DNA from 4 places in the Gibbsiella quercinecans genome. Region 3 is predicted to be linked to each of the others. Evidence: predicted binding sites of a transcription regulator. Region 3 holds the regulator's gene; each other region holds the start of a gene.
What was found. Region 3 encodes Fur, which represses iron uptake genes when iron is present. Its sites were predicted from a motif close to ATAATAATGAGAACNACTATCAA; they were not measured.
Positions count from the first base shown of each region.

Region 1 (4,216 bases), 1.5 Mb from region 3:
TATTCCGCCGCGTAGCCTGCTTCGACTTTATCGTGGTAGTCGTTGCGATACCAGGTCAGGCCGGCCTGAATGTCATCATGATGATATTCGATACCGATCTCTTTATTGACGCTGGTTTCGGCTTTTAAGTCGCTGTTCCCCTGCAGGTAGCAACTGCCGGCGCTGGCATAGCAACCCTGCCCGCTGCTGTATAGAAGATAGTTGGGGTTGGTCTGGTACAGGTTCGGGGCTTTCCAGGCCCGGGCGATACCGAGTTTCAGCGTAAAATCATTGCCCAACTCCTGCGAGAGATTCAACGCTGGGCTGAAGTTGCTGCCGGTAATATCCTGATAGTTGAAACGTAACCCGGGCGTCAGACGGGTTGAATCCGTCAGATCAATATTGTCCTCCATGTAAACGCCGTAAATATCGGCTGAACTGTATTTATCACGTCCGGAGCTGGAAATGCCGGTAACGCTACCGCCAGCCGTGGTGGTTTCGGTATTTGAAGCCGGATCTTTCATGGCCTGATGATTCATTTCCGCGCCGAAGGTCACGGTCTGGCTGACCCACAGATCAAGCGGAATATTGATCTCTGAATGGAGGTTAGTGTCATATAGCGTAATGGTGGAAAAACCTTCATTAGAAGGGCTGAATATGCCCGCGATCCCCCCGGACAGGCCTTCATTGAGCCGGGTATTGCGTGTTTTTTCAAACTGAACGTAGTTATTCGTGGTCACGCCGTTGTCCCAGGCGCCGGTATATTTCAGGCTGAGCGTTTGACGATAGATGATATTGGTTTCTTTACCGTAGTATTCCTTCACCAATGTATTGGTATTGGTGTTTTGTGTGTCGCCGGCATACAGGTTGCCCTGGCGGCTATAGCCCATATCAAGTTCGAGTGCCTGCTGTGGCATAAATTCCCAGCGTAGGGCTGAATGGATATCTTTATTAATGAAACCTTCCCGTCCCGACGGATAGGTGCCGGCATAAGTGCCAGTGCGTGGCGTCGTGTGGCTTTCGTTGATGTCCTGCGCATCCGCCTGGGTTTTATTCCAGTTACCGTAAAGGCGCAGAGTGAGATTATCCGTCAGGGTGCCGTGTAAACTGGCGTTAAAGCGCCGTGTAGCCCCTTCAGATTTGTGTTCAGGCACGTTGTAATAGCTATTGAAACTGCCGTGCCATTCTTTGGTTGCCGGTTTGGTAATGATATTGACCACGCCGCCCATGGCGCCATTGCCATATAGCGCAGCGGCTGGGCCGCGGATAACTTCGATACGGTCTATCATTTCAGGCGGCACCCAGTTGGTATCGCCACGGGTATCGCGTTCGTCACTCCAGCCATAGCGCACCGAGTTGCGGCTGCTAACCGGCATACCGTCAACCAGAATAAGGGTGTTTTCCGGCCCCATGCCGCGAATATCGATTTGGCGATTATTACCGCGCTGGCCGCTGTTGGAATTGCCGGTAAGGTTCACGCCGGGCATGGTACGGATAATTTCAGCAACATCACGCTGGATGGGGTGTTTTTTGATTGCTTCACTATCAATGATTGACACCCCCGGCGCCTGTAGCGTTTGCTCTCTGGCGGTCACCACCATGGTATTTTCGCTGCTGCTTTTTTCATCGGTATTAATGGCGTTTTTCTTGTGATTGGTGTTGCTGGCCGGGCCTTGTTTCTGCGCTGGTTCGGTATTTGTTTCGTCTGCCCATGTCGGCGCGATCCCCAGGCTGCAAGCAATGAACGAAGCCAGCAGCGAATATTTATACGCAATTTTCATGATGGTATTAATTACCTGCCTGTTAAATGTGATAATGAAAAACTTAACTATAATGAGAGTGATTCCCAATTACAATTGAGATTGTTCTTATCGGCAGGATAAACGGCGCCGCCGTAGGTGGCTTGGCCGTCACTGATTATACGGTGCTGGAAGCGCAATATATTGGGGGGCGGGGCGTCAGGGTCGTCTTTTTTCTCTCGCCTTGAGCATGAACATAAAATGCTGCGCAATTTATGTGGTGAAATTCCCGTGGTTAATTTTGCAGAGTATTGATGAAGTCACTGTGGAATTAAATCGGTTGTATAGGGGGAATTAGCTAAACTGCATGGCGAAGGGCAGAGCATTTTATTGTTATTTTGATAATCGAGAGTATGAAGAGAAAACTACGGAAGAGAAATGGTGCGTCCGAGTGGACTCGAACCACCGACCCCCACCATGTCAAGGTGGTGCTCTAACCAACTGAGCTACGGACGCACTGTACGCAAATTTTCGTCACCGTGGTGAACAGAACGTTGGTGCGTCCGAGTGGACTCGAACCACCGACCCCCACCATGTCAAGGTGGTGCTCTAACCAACTGAGCTACGGACGCATCTTTTTTCTGCCTGTCATGGCTGACAGCGGGGACGAATATTAACGAGCTACCCGCACGCTGGCAAGGGGAAAAATGCAATTTTATCCGCTTATTCATCCGATTGCTGCACGAGTGTGCAGCATGCCGCTTTTTTCTGCATTTGGCGCTGAAATTAACGGCGGGCAGGGAGGGTGCTGCCCGCACGGGAAAACCTTTAACGCGCGGAGCGGTGCAGAATCAAGCTGGCGGACTGTTTTTGCAACCAGCGCATGCGCAACGCCATCAGGATAGCAGCAAAGGTCAGGCCGATGATAAAGCCAATCCAAAAACCGCTCGGCCCCATCGCCGGCACCAGAATATCGGTTAACGCCAGTAAATAACCGCTTGGCAGGCCCAGCAGCCAATAGGCGATAAAGGTAATAAAGAAAATCGAACGGGTGTCTTTGTAACCGCGCAGGATACCGCTGCCGATCACTTGGATCGAGTCGGAAATCTGGTAAAGCGCCGCCAGCAGCATCAAATGCGAGGCCATTGTGACCACGGCGGGGTTGTCGTTATACAGTAAGGCAATGGGTTCGCGCAGAATGGCGGTAAATAGCGCGGTGGCGGTAGCCATAGCGATACCCACGCCGATGGACGCATTGGCGGCAATGCGCGCGCCCTCGACGGAACCTTTCCCCAGGTTATAGCCCACGCGGATGGTCGCCGCCACGCCCAACGACAACGGCAGTACGAACATCAAGGCGCTGAAGTTGAGCGCAATCTGGTGGCCCGCCACGGCGACAATGCCTAACGGCGAAACCAACAGCGCCACAACGGCAAACAGCGTAACTTCGAAGAAAATCGCCAACGCCACCGGCATGCCAATGCCAATCAGGCGTTTTATCGTCGCCCAGTCAGGCCCCCGGTGCTGGGTCGGCAACAGTTTGATGTCGCGTTGTGACGGCGCGCGTTTGACATACCAGCGCATCATCAGGAACATCAGCCAGTAGACGCTGCCGGTCGCGACGCCGCAGCCGATCCCGCCCAATTCAGGGAAGCCGAATTTGCCGAAAATCAGCACGTAGTTAATCGGGATGTTTATCAGCAGGCCGATAAAGCCAATGATCATCCCTGGTTTGGTTTTTGACAGCCCCTCACACTGATTACGCAGCACCTGGAAGAACAGAAAGCCCGGCGCGCCCCACATAATGGTATGCAGGTAGCCAACGGCTTTTCTTTCCAGTTCAGGATCGATGTTATGCATCATGTCGATGACGAATTTGCTGTTGTACAGCACGGCGATAATCAGCACGGAAACCGCAGAAGCCAACCAAAAGCCCTGATTGACCTGGTGCGCAATCCGCTCACGCCGGCCGGCACCGTTGAGTTGAGCGATAACCGGCGTTAAGGCCAGCACCAGGCCATGGCCGAAGAGAATGGCCGGCAGCCAGATAGAGGTGCCTACCGCAACCGCGGCCATGTCGGTGGCGCTGTAGGAACCGGCCATGATGGTATCCACTACGCCCATGGCGGTTTGTGAAACTTGCGCAATAATGACGGGAATGGCGAGGGCTAATAAACTACGCGCTTCCTTGAGGTATTTCTGCACGCATACACCTTTGGGGTTATTTATAATAGAGGCAGAGGGCGCCGTGAAGGCGAACAATGAAAGTTGTGAAACATTTTCACAAATATTGTACCTGCTCGGCGTTATGAATCAATCATTGTCATTAGCGCGGGCCAATGCCTGAACGATTTTTACCGTCGTAGATTTGGTTTTTTTTGCCAAGTGGGGCAAACTTGCTCCAGCGTTGTTGCACACATTGACTGAATAAAGAGGCAAACATGTTTACCGGCATAGTACAAGGCACTGCACCGTTGGTTGCTATCGATGAAAAACCC
Region 1 is NZ_CP014136.1:5,228,814-5,233,029, forward strand. Features, by position in the region: gene ACN28Q_RS23745 (TonB-dependent siderophore receptor) at 1-1,760, opposite strand, end outside; tRNA gene ACN28Q_RS23750 (tRNA-Val) at 2,158-2,234, opposite strand; tRNA gene ACN28Q_RS23755 (tRNA-Val) at 2,274-2,350, opposite strand; gene ACN28Q_RS23760 (MATE family efflux transporter) at 2,547-3,923, opposite strand; gene ACN28Q_RS23765 (riboflavin synthase subunit alpha) at 4,160-4,216, shown strand, end outside.
Region 1: the regulator Fur is predicted to act here: its motif matches at 1,807-1,829, upstream of ACN28Q_RS23745 (TonB-dependent siderophore receptor).

Region 2 (4,216 bases), 2.0 Mb from region 3:
GACGTTAAAGTTCGCCCCGGTGCTCCATTCGCTGTCGGTGAAGAAGTAATCCACCTGGCCTTCCAACCCATAGATACGACGCTTGTCGTCTTCAATATTGATGGTCATATCGGTTTTGTTAATGTTGATGGTTTTGTCAGACAGCGAGTAGTAAGCCGCCGCCTGGGTACGCAGGTTGTCACCGGTAAAGCGCCAGCCCAGCTCAAAGGCGTTGACCTTGATGCCGTCCAGCTTGGAGTCGTTGACGTTAACGCTGTTATTCAGGCGATAGTGCCCATCCACCAGTTGATATGTTCCAGAGCCGTAGTATTTGGCTAAATCCGGGATCTCAAAGCCCTGTGAGAAGTTGAACCACACCTGCTGGCGTTCGGTCAGGCGCCCCAGAATACCGGCGTTGAACAAGACGTTGTTATAGTCGGTTTTGCCTCCTGGCACCGCATCGGCAGACTGCGCTCGCCCGGTGGCAATGGCCTGCTGTTGAGCGTAACCGACAAAATCATCCACTTTGTTTTCGGTGTACTGGTAGCGCACGCCGCCGCTTAGGGTAATGGCATTAATGTCGTAGCTGGCTTGCAGGAAGGGGGCAAGGTTAGTGATGCTGTAGCCGGGATAGCGCCCAACGTTATAGGCGTTGTCTAGCGTCATGCCGCCGCTCTGCGCCGCCGTATTCAGATCAAAGAACTGCTGGTTGGCGTTAAAGGTTTCGTGGTCGGCGTCCAGGCCCCAGGTCAGCGTCAGATCGTCCAGGGGTTTGCTGTTAAGGGTCAGTTTGCCGCCGTAGAAATCGGTTTTTTGCTGTGATGCGCCGATGCTGGTCACCACGCCGCCACCCAGCGTCGGGAAAGGATAGAAAGTCAGGCTTTCGTCACGGTAATAAACCTGCGCCACCAAATCCTGGCCGAAGAAATCGCTGTTGGCGTACTGCAGGTTAATCAGGTGGCGCTCGGTGCCGGGAATACGGTCGGAATTCAGGTTGCCGGCGTTATACGCATTGCCATCGCCGGTCACGGCAGCGAAGTTCTCCCCAAGGAACAGGCCATGTTTACCGTCCGACTCGCTTTTATAGTATTGCGCCGTCAACTGTAGCTGCTGATGTTCGTCGATGTTGATGGTGCCCGTGCCCATCAAATCAAGGCGGTCGGAGTACTGCAGGCCCGTCTGGGTATTATCGATGATCACCTCGTTGCCTTTGCCGTCATACCAACCGCCATAGCGCTGGTAGGAAAGCGCAAGCCGGCCAGAGGCTTTATCATCGCCGCCGCTCACCGCCGCGGCGATATTCTCATCGTGGTCGTTGTGGCTGTTGAAGCCGCTTTTGGCGCCGGTCTGGAATTCTACCTGCGTCCCGGCCTGGCCCTTTTTGGTGACAATGTTAATCAGGCCGCCGGTACTGCCACCGCCGTACAGTGACGTTGCTCCAGAGATAACTTCAATATGCGCAATGTTGAAGGGATCGATCGCGTCCAACTGGCGGCTGTCGCTGCGCGAAGAGTTAAGGCGCACCCCGTCGACCATCACCATCATCGAACGCCCGCGCATATTCATGCCGTAGTTGGTGCGCCCCTGGCTACTGACATCCATGCCCGGTATGAGCTGTGCCAGCACCTCTTTTAACTCTTTGCCGCCCTGAACCTGCTGTTCAATTTCAGCCTGTTCAATCACCCAGGTGGTTTGCGCCATTTCCGCCACGCTCCGGTTGGCACGGCTGGCAGAGACAACCATCTGCTCTTGTTCAGGATCTTCCGCCCAGGCGGGGGAAGAGAGTATGGCGAGTAGGCACGGATTTAAAACCCAGCGATATTGATGTTTCATTATTGTAATGCTCCGATGGTGTGTCAGTACTCAGTCGTTTTTACTAAGGGTTGAAAGGCCTGGCCTGGGTGGACGAAAGGGGAATATGAATTTTCGCAGGTTGGTCTGGCTCATTATGCGAGAGGTGCTGCCAGTCTTGGGTTTCGCGCAGCAGTGCGTTTAAAAAAAACGGGGCTGCAACGTCGGTACCAATGGCTTGAGGCAGAGAAAACATAGGGGAAATCCCATTCATACATTGATAATAGTTATCATTATGGTAATGGAATTGCTTGCATTGGCAACTATTTTCGTAATATTTACTTTCATTAACCTACGTTATCATTACATTTCTTGGTGTTATCTTAACGAAATATATACACGCATTTCCTGATGCGCTGACGCATGAAATCCCGCTAAAAGCTAACGGCCCGTTGGCGTTGTGTGCCGGGCTGCTGGCTGGGGTGGAAAAACCGATAAATCGCCGTTGGACGAAGCGGCGTTACGGCGTAACGATTTCCATCGGAAGCCGGGTATTCACGCTGTGATGATTAGCGGGTTGCAGTAGTCAGCCGGTAACTTTGGGCGCGAAAATCTCGGCCAGCATACAGCGAGCGCCGCCACCGCCGTGCTGTTCGATCACCGCAATCGGTGCCTGCACAATGCGTGCGTAAGCGCTTAGCATCTTCTGTTGTGCGGGTGTGAACGCACGCCAGGCCTGCTCTGACATGGCGATGACCGGATGCCCGGATGCCCATCGTGGCTGCATAGCTCAAGGATGTTGCCGCAAAACGCGTGCATCTGGGCCATTGTTATCGCGATGACGGTTTTGCCGCTGGCGTTCAGGCTATTGAGTATTTGCTCACGCGCTGTTGCTTCCACCATCGCTTCCCGGCAGACCACGGCGTAACGAATGCCGATGCTCATCATCACATTGGTATGGTAGATGGCCCGCCCCTGAGCATCTTCTGCAGTAAAATCAATCACCTGATAACCCGATTTTTGTTGCCCATATTTGCAAAAATCTAAATGGGGCAGGCAGCTCGAACTGGAAGGGTTGCGCTATCTAAAATTGTGTCATTGCCTATTTTTTATATGGTTACCACAACGTCAAGAACAGGTGAATTTATGGCTGATTGGTCAAAGCTTGCCGGGAATGCCGCCGAGGTTGGTAGGCATGCAATAGCGCTCATGTACGAGCGCTATTGCGTTTAGGACGGAATTTTTTACCAATACTGGTAAAGAGCACTGATAGATGGTTATAGCAGCTAAACCAGCCCGGTCAGGTAATAGACTCCAATGATAAAGAAGGCGGCCATGACCTTGAAAATGGTGATACCGAAGATAGGTTTATATGCTTCTCTGTGCGTTAGCCCAGTGACCGCCAGCAATGTAATGATGGCGCCATTATGGGGCAAGGTATCCATACCGCCAGCTGCCATAGAGGCAACCCGGTGCATAACTTCCAGAGGGATATGTGCGGCATGGGCGGCAGCAACAAACTGATCTGACATCGCAGCCAGTGCGATACTCATACCGCCTGATGACGAACCGGTGATGCCGGAAAGCAGGTTGATTGTAATCGCCTGGTTAAGCAACGGATTAGGTATTGCTTTTAACGCTTCGGCTACTGCAACAAAGCCGGGAAGCGCGGAGATAACACCGCCAAAACCATACTCTGAAGCTGTATTCAATGCGGCAAGCATCGCACCGCTTACGGCGGCTTTACTGCCTTCCGCCAGCTTATTAGCTACGGTGCGCCAGGCGAAAATAAAGATCGTGAAAATACCGCACAACAGCGCCGCCAGTACGGCCCAGATGGCGACCATTTTAGTGACGTCGCTCTGGATAGGGCTTTTTAATCCCGGTAAGGCTATTTCATAGGTGGCGCCGTACCAATGAGGGAGTGCATGGGTGAATATCAGATTCATCACGCCGACCACAACCAGCGGCAACAGGGCGATCATCGGATGAATAAGAGGTATATCCTCCGGTGTTGCGGGCTCATTGCGCAATGTGGTGCCATATCCTTCGCCAGAGCGCTGTGCTCGCCGTCGCGCAAGATCCAGATACAATAAGCCGCCGCCGACGACAAAAAGAGAGCCCAGGATGCCCAGCCAAGGCGCGGCCCACGAGGTAGTTCCGTAAAATGTGGTGGGAATGATGTTTTGAATTTGGGGCGAACCGGGAAGGGCATCCATCGTAAATGTAAATGCACCCAGCGCAATAGTGGCCGGCATCAAACGCTTAGGGATATTCCCCTGCCGGAACATTTCGGCAGCGAATGGATAAACGGCAAACACGACGACAAACAGCGAGACGCCGCCATAAGTCAACAAACCGCAGACCAGGATAATCACTGTCATTGCCTGGTTTTTTCCTAATAGCCGTGTAATGGCGCTCACTATTGCGCGCGAGAAGCCGGAAA
Region 2 is NZ_CP014136.1:4,819,298-4,823,513, forward strand. Features, by position in the region: gene ACN28Q_RS21875 (TonB-dependent siderophore receptor) at 1-1,812, opposite strand, end outside; gene ACN28Q_RS21880 (arginine deiminase-related protein) at 2,357-2,473, opposite strand; gene ACN28Q_RS21885 (arginine deiminase-related protein) at 2,467-2,775, opposite strand; partial or broken gene ACN28Q_RS25205 (GntP family permease) at 4,083-4,216, opposite strand, start outside.
Region 2: the regulator Fur is predicted to act here: its motif matches at 2,048-2,070, upstream of ACN28Q_RS21875 (TonB-dependent siderophore receptor).

Region 3 (4,216 bases):
AACTAACCCGCTTTCCCGCAATGAACAGCTTAGGATCAACAAGCGCAATCAGTTACGGCGCGATAAGGTTCGTGGCTTGCGGCGTGTGGAGCTGAAAATCAATGCGGACGCGGTAGACGCTCTGAACAAACTGGCGGACCAGCGCAACATCAGCCGCAGCGAACTCATTGAGCAAATGCTGTTGGCTAAACTGGCGGAAGAACAGCCAGAACACTGATCTTGCCGCCCTGGCGCGCGGCGCAGGCGTTAAGGACAACGCCGGATCGCTCCCGCTTTCTTCCCCATAGGCATCGCATAAATGCGATAAATCCTGCGGGTAAATTTCTGGCATGATAGGCGTTTACCGGTAAGAAACAGCGTGAAAATGGCGCACGGGATGCCCAGCGCTGCATCGCCATCGGCGTCTTATCGCGACACAACTTTATTGAATTGAAAGGGTTATACGCTATATGGCAACTGTAGGCATTTTCTTTGGCAGCGACACTGGTAATACCGAAAACATTGCCAAGATGATCCAAAAACAATTGGGCAAAGAAGTGGCTGAAGTTCACGACATTGCCAAAAGCAGCAAGGAAGATCTGGAAGCCTTCGACATCCTGCTGCTGGGTATTCCAACCTGGTACTACGGTGAAGCGCAGTGCGATTGGGATGACTTCTTCCCTACGCTCGAAGAGATCGACTTCAACGGTAAGCTGGTCGCGCTGTTCGGCTGCGGCGATCAGGAAGACTACGCAGAATACTTCTGCGATGCGATGGGCACCATCCGCGATATCATCGAACCACGCGGCGCCACCATCGTCGGCCACTGGCCAACCCAGGGCTACCATTTCGAAGCCTCAAAGGGTTTGGCGGATGACGATCATTTTATTGGCCTGGCCATTGATGAAGACCGCCAGCCGGAGTTGACCAACGAGCGTGTCGACGCCTGGGTCAAACAGATCAGCGAAGAATTGAATCTGGCTGAACTGGCCAACTAAACCTTGTGGGTGGCGGTTGAATAATGGCCTTGTAACGTGCATAGTAGCAATGTCAACAGGGTCATTATTGATATTATGAATTGAAGCAATAGAAGCTACGATTTTGTAACTTCTCACATCGTCACGGTAAACTGCGGCATCGGTTTATCCCATTCATCAAGACGTTGCATATGTAAAATGCAATAGTGCAAATATAGCGTTGTTAACAACCGGCGGTTTTCATTTAGCGCAACCGGTTCTATAATGTGACGCAATTATATCTTTGTGCCGACCGATGCCATAGGCGAGAACGCCTCAACTTGATTAGCATAGTAACAGGACTGAATCCGCATGACTGACAACAACACCGCATTGAAGAAGGCCGGCTTAAAAGTCACGCTTCCGCGACTCAAAATCCTGGAAGTGCTGCAGGATCCGGAATGCCACCACGTCAGTGCGGAAGATTTGTATAAGAAATTGATTGATATGGGCGAAGAAATTGGCCTGGCCACGGTGTACCGCGTGCTTAACCAGTTTGACGACGCCGGCATCGTCACCCGCCACAATTTTGAAGGCGGCAAATCCGTATTTGAATTGACTCAGCAACACCACCACGATCACCTGATTTGCCTGGACTGCGGCAAAGTGATCGAATTCCGCGACGAATTTATCGAAGCGCGCCAGCGTGATATTGCCAAAAGGCACGGTATCAAACTCACCAACCACAGCCTGTATCTGTATGGGCACTGTGAAACCGGTGATTGCCGTGAAGATGACTCGATACACAACGCAAAGTAACAGGTGCTTGCCCCTAGCGTAAAAAAACAGCCGTATATACGGCTGTTTTTTTATGGGCTGCGTATGCAGCCCGCGCGGCGCGCGAGCTGGCATAATTACCCTTGCACCGCTTCGCTGCGGCTAAAGCGCTTGCCATCTGGGCTGACGGCACGGATTTGCACCCCAGCGGAAACGTTCGGCCTGGCGCTGCCGTCATAGCGCCGCCACTGTTTGCCGCCGTCGGTGGAATATTCAATCCCCAGGCCCGGCAGTGAGATATTGGCCTCCAGTTTGCCATCAACGATGCGCGCGCCAGGCACCGGCAAGCGGTAGTGGATACCCCCCTTATCCAACTTGGCCAGTTCACGCTGCCCTAACAGATTGGCAAAGCGCAGCCAGTCTTTATCCAACGCCGCGCGATCGACAAACTGCGTTTCGTCACCTTTATATTCGCGCCCGGCCTGATAATCCAGTTCCCAGCCCGCACGGTGCCACGCACGCTCCGCCACCGAAATGACGCGCGGGAAAATCATATATTCCATCTGCTCGTCGGTACGCACGGTTTCGCTCCAGGACTGCGCCGACAGCCCATAGGCGCCTGGCCATGGCTTATCGCTCTTGGCGCTGAAGGCATCACCGTCGCGATCGCGCGAGGTTTCCGCATTCTGCGGCAGGTTGTCCGGCGCAAAGCTGAACATTTTCTGTTCATCGTTAAAGCGTGCCGCCCAATAGTAACCGCGTTCGTTGGGGTTAACTTCGTACGGGAAATCCATGTAGACATAATCCGGGTTGGAGATCGTCACCTCGTAGCCCTTGTTCGCCCAGTCGTTAGCGGTGTCGAAGCCGCCCCAGTACAGGGTATCCCAGAAATTAACGCCAACGCGCTTGGTGGCGAACGCCTTGGCGTTTTCCGCGTCTTTCAGGCCATCCTGCCAGGCCTGCATTTTTTCGATGCCGTGCGCGTTAACCCGTTTACTCACCTCAATAGCGAAATAGCTCGGCAGGTGCGCCATATCCTGTACTTTGCCTTGGGCGATCATCGCCTGGCAAACCTGCGATTTCGCCCAGGGTTTGTCCTCTTTGCTGAGATCGACCATGCCTTTGCCCGGCTCCGGATGGCGGATATCGGTATAGCCGGTGCCCAGGCGGATATTTTTTGCTTCATCACCGCCAAAATGCCAGGTGGTCAGCGGTTGGCCCGCCTCTTTATGCATCAGGGCAATCTCGCCAATCACCTTATCGGCAAAGCGCGTGGACGACGGCAGGCAAGGGTTCAGGTAGCTGTGGCGATCGTAAAACTGCACCGACGTGGTATTGGAGTCATCGGTGGGATCCAGCACGCGGTATTCACCAGCGGCCTGTTCCTTGCCTTCGGCGTGCAGCTTTTGGTAGCGGGCTTCCATCGCAACCACCGCCGCACGGGCGTGCGCCGGCATGTCAATTTCCGGGATCACTTCAATCTGGCGTGCCTGGGCGTATTTTACGATGTCGATATAGTCGCTGCGGGTGAAAAAACCGGAACCGTTATTATCGCTGTCCGGCCCGGAGCCCAACTGGGGCAACAGGCACGTTGTTTCTGTCAGATCGTGGCAGCGCTTGCCACCCACCTCGGTTAACTCCGGCAGGCCGGGAATTTCAATGCGCCAGCCTTCGTCGTCGCTCAGGTGAAAGTGGAATTTATTCAGCTTATAGGCCGCCATCTGGTCCAATAAGCGCAGAACCGCGTCTTTGGTGTGGAAATTGCGCCCCACGTCCAGGAACACGCCACGGTATTGAAAACGCGGCGCATCGCGGGCCGTCAGCACGGCGATTTTTTTGTCGCCATCGGCAGGCAGCAGTGAAAGAACAGACTGCAAACCATAAAATACGCCCGCTTCATCAATGCCGGTAATCTGCGCGGATTTTTCACCCATCGCCAGCGTATAAGCTCCCGGCACTGCCTCGGCGCCGCTGAAAGCGTGCGGATCAATCGCGGTTGTGATCGGATACCCGCCCGCACGTTGGGGGATGCCAAGCTGTGCGAAACGCTGGGTGACGGCGCTGGCTGCCGGCGCCGCCAATGCGCCAAGCGCCAGTGCAACGCCCTGGCTAAGATCGGCATCCTGTGTAGGATCAATCGTCACCTGCAGCGGCGTTGGGATAATCTGCCCGCGCAGCGCCGTGGCCGGCAGGCGGCTTAACGCCGCGTTTTTCGTAAAGCGCGTCGCTGGCGTCATCAGGATGTTGTTATCATGTTGGGTGCGCTTCCATTGATCGCCGCTTAACGGCGTCAGGAACTGGTGCAAATCTTCAGTATCGGTGTTCACCAGCACCTTAGGCTTGGCGTTACCGGAGGTGGCATACCAGCGCGGCATCACGTCGCTATTGAACAATTGCCAGTATTCCCCCACCAACGGGATCTCCACGCGCCCCCCGGCCGGAAAGCCGGTGAATTTATCCGTCGGCTCCAGCTTATGTAAATCGCCGGTGATAAAGCTAATTTT
Region 3 is NZ_CP014136.1:1,227,094-1,231,309, forward strand. Features, by position in the region: gene ybfE (LexA regulated protein) at 1-217, shown strand, start outside; gene fldA (flavodoxin FldA) at 450-977, shown strand; gene fur (ferric iron uptake transcriptional regulator) at 1,308-1,754, shown strand; gene ACN28Q_RS05665 (beta-N-acetylhexosaminidase) at 1,850-4,216, opposite strand, start outside.

Region 4 (4,216 bases), 2.3 Mb from region 3:
GGCTGGCGCTGGAGCGCCGCAATCTGGTGCTGAAACTGTTGCAAAACCAGGGGGTGATCGACGCGGAGTTGTACGACATGCTGAGCGCCCGCCCGCTGGGCGTGCAGCCGAAGGGCGGCGTGATTACGCCGCAGCCGGCCTTTATGCAACTGGTGCGCCAGGAGCTGCAGGCCCGGCTGGGCGATAAGGTGAACGATCTGTCCGGCGTGAAAATCTTCACCACGCTGGATCCGGTATCGCAGGATGCGGCGGAAAAAGCAGTGGAAGAAGGCATTCCAGCATTGCGCGCGGCCCGCCACGTCAGCGATCTGGAAGCGGCGATGGTGATTGTCGATCGCTTCAGCGGTGAGGTGCGCGCTATGGTGGGCGGGGCCGAACCGCAGTTTGCCGGCTTTAACCGCGCGATGCAGGCACGCCGCCTGGTGGGCTCGCTGGCGAAGCCGCCAACCTACCTGACCGCGTTATCCGAGCCGGACAAATACCGCCTGAATACCTGGCTGAGCGATCAGCCGGTGAGCATCAAATTGCCGAATGGCACGAATTGGCAGCCGAACAACTACGATCGCCAGTTCCGCGGCAAGGTGATGCTGGTGGACGCGCTGGCCAACTCGCTCAACGTGCCAACGGTCAACCTGGGGATGTCGGTGGGGCTTGATCAGATCAGCGCTACACTGCAGCGCCTGGGGATACCGAAAAGCGCCATCAACCCGGTGCCTTCGATGCTGCTGGGGGCTATCGGCCTGACGCCGATGGAAGTGGCGCAGGAATACCAGACCATCGCCGGCGTGGGGAACCGGGCGCCGTTATCAGCCGTGCGTTCGGTAATTGCCGAAGACGGCACCGTGCTGTATCAGAGCTTCCCACAGGCGGAGCGGGTGGTGCCTGCCCAGGCGGCATACCTGACTCTGTACGCCATGCAACAAGGCGTGGCGCGCGGCACGTCCCGTTCGCTGTCGGTGAAGTTCCCGAACTACCATCTGGCGGCCAAAACCGGTACCACCAACGATTTGCGTGACAGTTGGTTCGCCGGCATCGACGGCAAAGAAGTGGCGATCGCCTGGGTGGGGCGCGACAATAACGGCCCAGCCAAGCTGACCGGCGCCAACGGAGCCCTGACGCTGTACCGGCGTTATCTGGAAAACCAAACGCCGTTGCCGCTGATGTTGCAACCGCCGGAAGGAATCAGCCAAATGGGCATCGACTCTGCCGGCAACTTCATCTGCTGCGGCGGCAGTTGGCGTACCATCCCTGTCTGGACAGACAACCCGCAGGGGATGTGCCAGGCCAGCCAGGCTGAAGTGCAACAGCAGCAACAGGCGCAGCAGCCGTCGCAGCAACAGCCTCAGCAGCAGCAACAACAGCAGAATGAGCAGAAAGACAGCGACGGCGTTGCCGGCTGGATTAAGGATATGTTCGGCCAGTAATCGCCATTCACCCTGTTGTGCGTATCAGGCCCGTAGCGAATGCTACGGGCTTTTTTTCATTCTGTTTCAGTGGGATACAGCATCATTATGCTCCGCGTTTAATCGCGTGCCGCCGCCGGCCCAAATATTGTTCAGTTATTATTCTCCCCGAATGAACAAGATGATATGCTTATAATAATCATTATTATTAGCATTACTGTGGTTTTTATCTGGTGGGGGTAAATAATGCCGAACAAACGCCTGGTTTTAGCGCATGCCCGCAAAGGGAAAAATGGTTTGCGGGGCGTAGCGTTAGCTGTCGCTGCTGCGGTTGCCGGCCCTGCCTTTGCGGCGCAGAGCACCGTGGACAATAGCGAAACGCTTACGGTTGTCGGCAGCGACGCGTCGCAGGAGAGCGCCTGGGGGCCGGTAGGCACCTATGTCGCCAGGCATAGTGCCACCGGGACGAAAACCGATACGCCGTTGGAAAAAACGCCGCAGTCGGTTTCCGTGGTGACGCGTGAAGAAATAGAGATGCACCAGCCGGTTTCGGTGAAAGAGGTGCTGGGTTATACGCCGGGGGTGATGGTGGGCACGCGCGGCAGCTCCAATTCCTATGATGCGCTATCGATCCGCGGCTTCACGGAAGTTAACACCAACCAGTACCTGAATGGCCTCAAGCTGCAGGGGGATAACTACTCTGAAGCGAAAATCGACCCCTACATGCTGGAGCGCGTAGAGGTGCTGCGCGGCCCTGTTTCGGTGCTGTACGGCAAAAGCAATCCTGGCGGGGTGGTTTCCCTGGTCAGCAAGCAGCCGACCACCGAAACCCTGCGTGAAGTGCAGTTCCAGATGGGCACCGACAATCTATTCTCCACCGGCTTTGACTTCGGCGGGGCGCTGGATGACAGCGGGGTATACTCCTATCGCCTGACCGGGTTGGCCAGCAGCGCCGACAGCCAGCAGGAAATGGCGAAGGAAAAACGCTATGCCATCGCACCGGCCTTTAGCTGGCGGCCGGATGATAAAACCACCTTGACCTTCCTGAGCTATTTCCAGAATGAGCCCGACGCCGGCTTCTACGGCTGGCTGCCGCGGCAGGGCACCGTGGTGCCCTATACCGATGCTGAAGGCAACCAGCACAAGTTGCCGACCAATTTCAACGAAGGCGAGGCCAGCAATAAGTTGGCGCGTAAGCAGAAAATGGTGGGCTACAGCGCCGAGCACCAGTTTGACGATGTTTGGACGGTGCGCCAGAACCTGCGTTATATGCAAATCGACAGCGATTATAAAGCGGTGTACGGCAACGGCTACAGCGCGCCCGCCACGCTGAACCGCGCCTATGCCCAATCGCAGGAAAAGTTGAACAGTTTTACCGTGGATACCCAGGCCCAGGCGAAGTTCCGTTACGGCGACGTTGACCATACCCTGTTGCTGGGGGTGGATTACATGCGCATGCGTAACGACATCAATGCCTATTACGGCACCGCCAGCAGCCTCAACATGCTGGCGCCTGACTATGGCAACCCGAACATCGTGCTGACCTTCCCGTATAAAATACTTAACCGGCAGGAACAAACCGGCCTGTATGTGCAGGATCAGGCCGAGTGGAACCATTGGGTGCTGACGCTCGGCGGCCGCTACGATTGGGCGACCACCTCGGTATATAATCGCTCTACACTGAGTACGGTAGAAAAAAATGATGCGCAGTTCACCTGGCGTGGCGGGCTGAACTATTTGTTTGATAACGGCATTTCACCGTACTTCAGCTACAGTGAATCTTTCCTGCCGACGCCGGGCACTGATGCGTTACAGCAACCTTTTGATGCCTCCCGGGCCAAACAGTACGAAGCCGGAGTGAAGTATATCCCGCAAAATCGCCCCATTACGCTGACGGCGGCGCTTTACCAACTGACCAAAACCAAAAATCTGACGGCGGATCCGGATCCAGATCATAGCGGCTTTAACGTACAAAGCGGCGAGATACGCGCGCGCGGGGTCGAGCTGGAAGCCAAAGCCGCCCTGAACGCCAATATCAATTTGACCGCGTCCTATACCTATACCAACGCCGAGTATACCCACGACAACACCTACCAAGGCAACACCCCGGAGCAGGTACCGACCCATATGGCATCGCTCTGGACGGATTACACCTTCAACGAAACGGCGCTTAGCGGCCTGACCGTCGGCGGCGGTGTGCGCTATGTCGGCAGCTCGCAAGGCGATACCGCCAACAGTTTCAAGGTGGCCAGCTACAGTGTGGTTGACGCCACCGTTAAATACGATCTGGCGCGTTTCGGGTTGGCTGGCTCTTCCGTTGGCCTTAATGTGAAAAACCTGCTCGATCGTGAATATGTCGCCAGTTGCTACGCTGATTATGCTTGCTACTGGGGCAGCGATCGCCAGGTGGTAGCTACCGCAACCTTCCGTTTCTAATTGATAACCGAGCGGCGCCATGCCGGCCCGGTAAAAACAGGGCTTATGCAGGATACACATCATCACGAAGCACGATTTTCACTGGCCGGGGTGAGCTTCGCCGTGGCGGGGCGCGTGCTGTTGCAGCCGCTGTCGCTGGCCTTTCCACCAGGCCAGGTCAGTGGATTGATCGGCCATAACGGCTCCGGCAAATCCACGCTGTTGAAAATTTTGGGCCGCCACCAGCCGCCCAGTAGCGGCCAGGTATTGCTCAATGACCAACCGCTGGCCCAGTGGGGCAACAAAGCCTTTGCGCGCCATGTGGCCTATTTGCCGCAGCAGTTGCCCGCCGCGGAAGGGATGACGGTGCGTGAACTGGTCGCGGTGGGGCGCTATCC
Region 4 is NZ_CP014136.1:3,554,544-3,558,759, forward strand. Features, by position in the region: gene mrcB (bifunctional glycosyl transferase/transpeptidase) at 1-1,424, shown strand, start outside; gene fhuA (ferrichrome porin FhuA) at 1,650-3,839, shown strand; gene fhuC (Fe3+-hydroxamate ABC transporter ATP-binding protein FhuC) at 3,885-4,216, shown strand, end outside.
Region 4: the regulator Fur is predicted to act here: its motif matches at 1,596-1,618, upstream of fhuA (ferrichrome porin FhuA).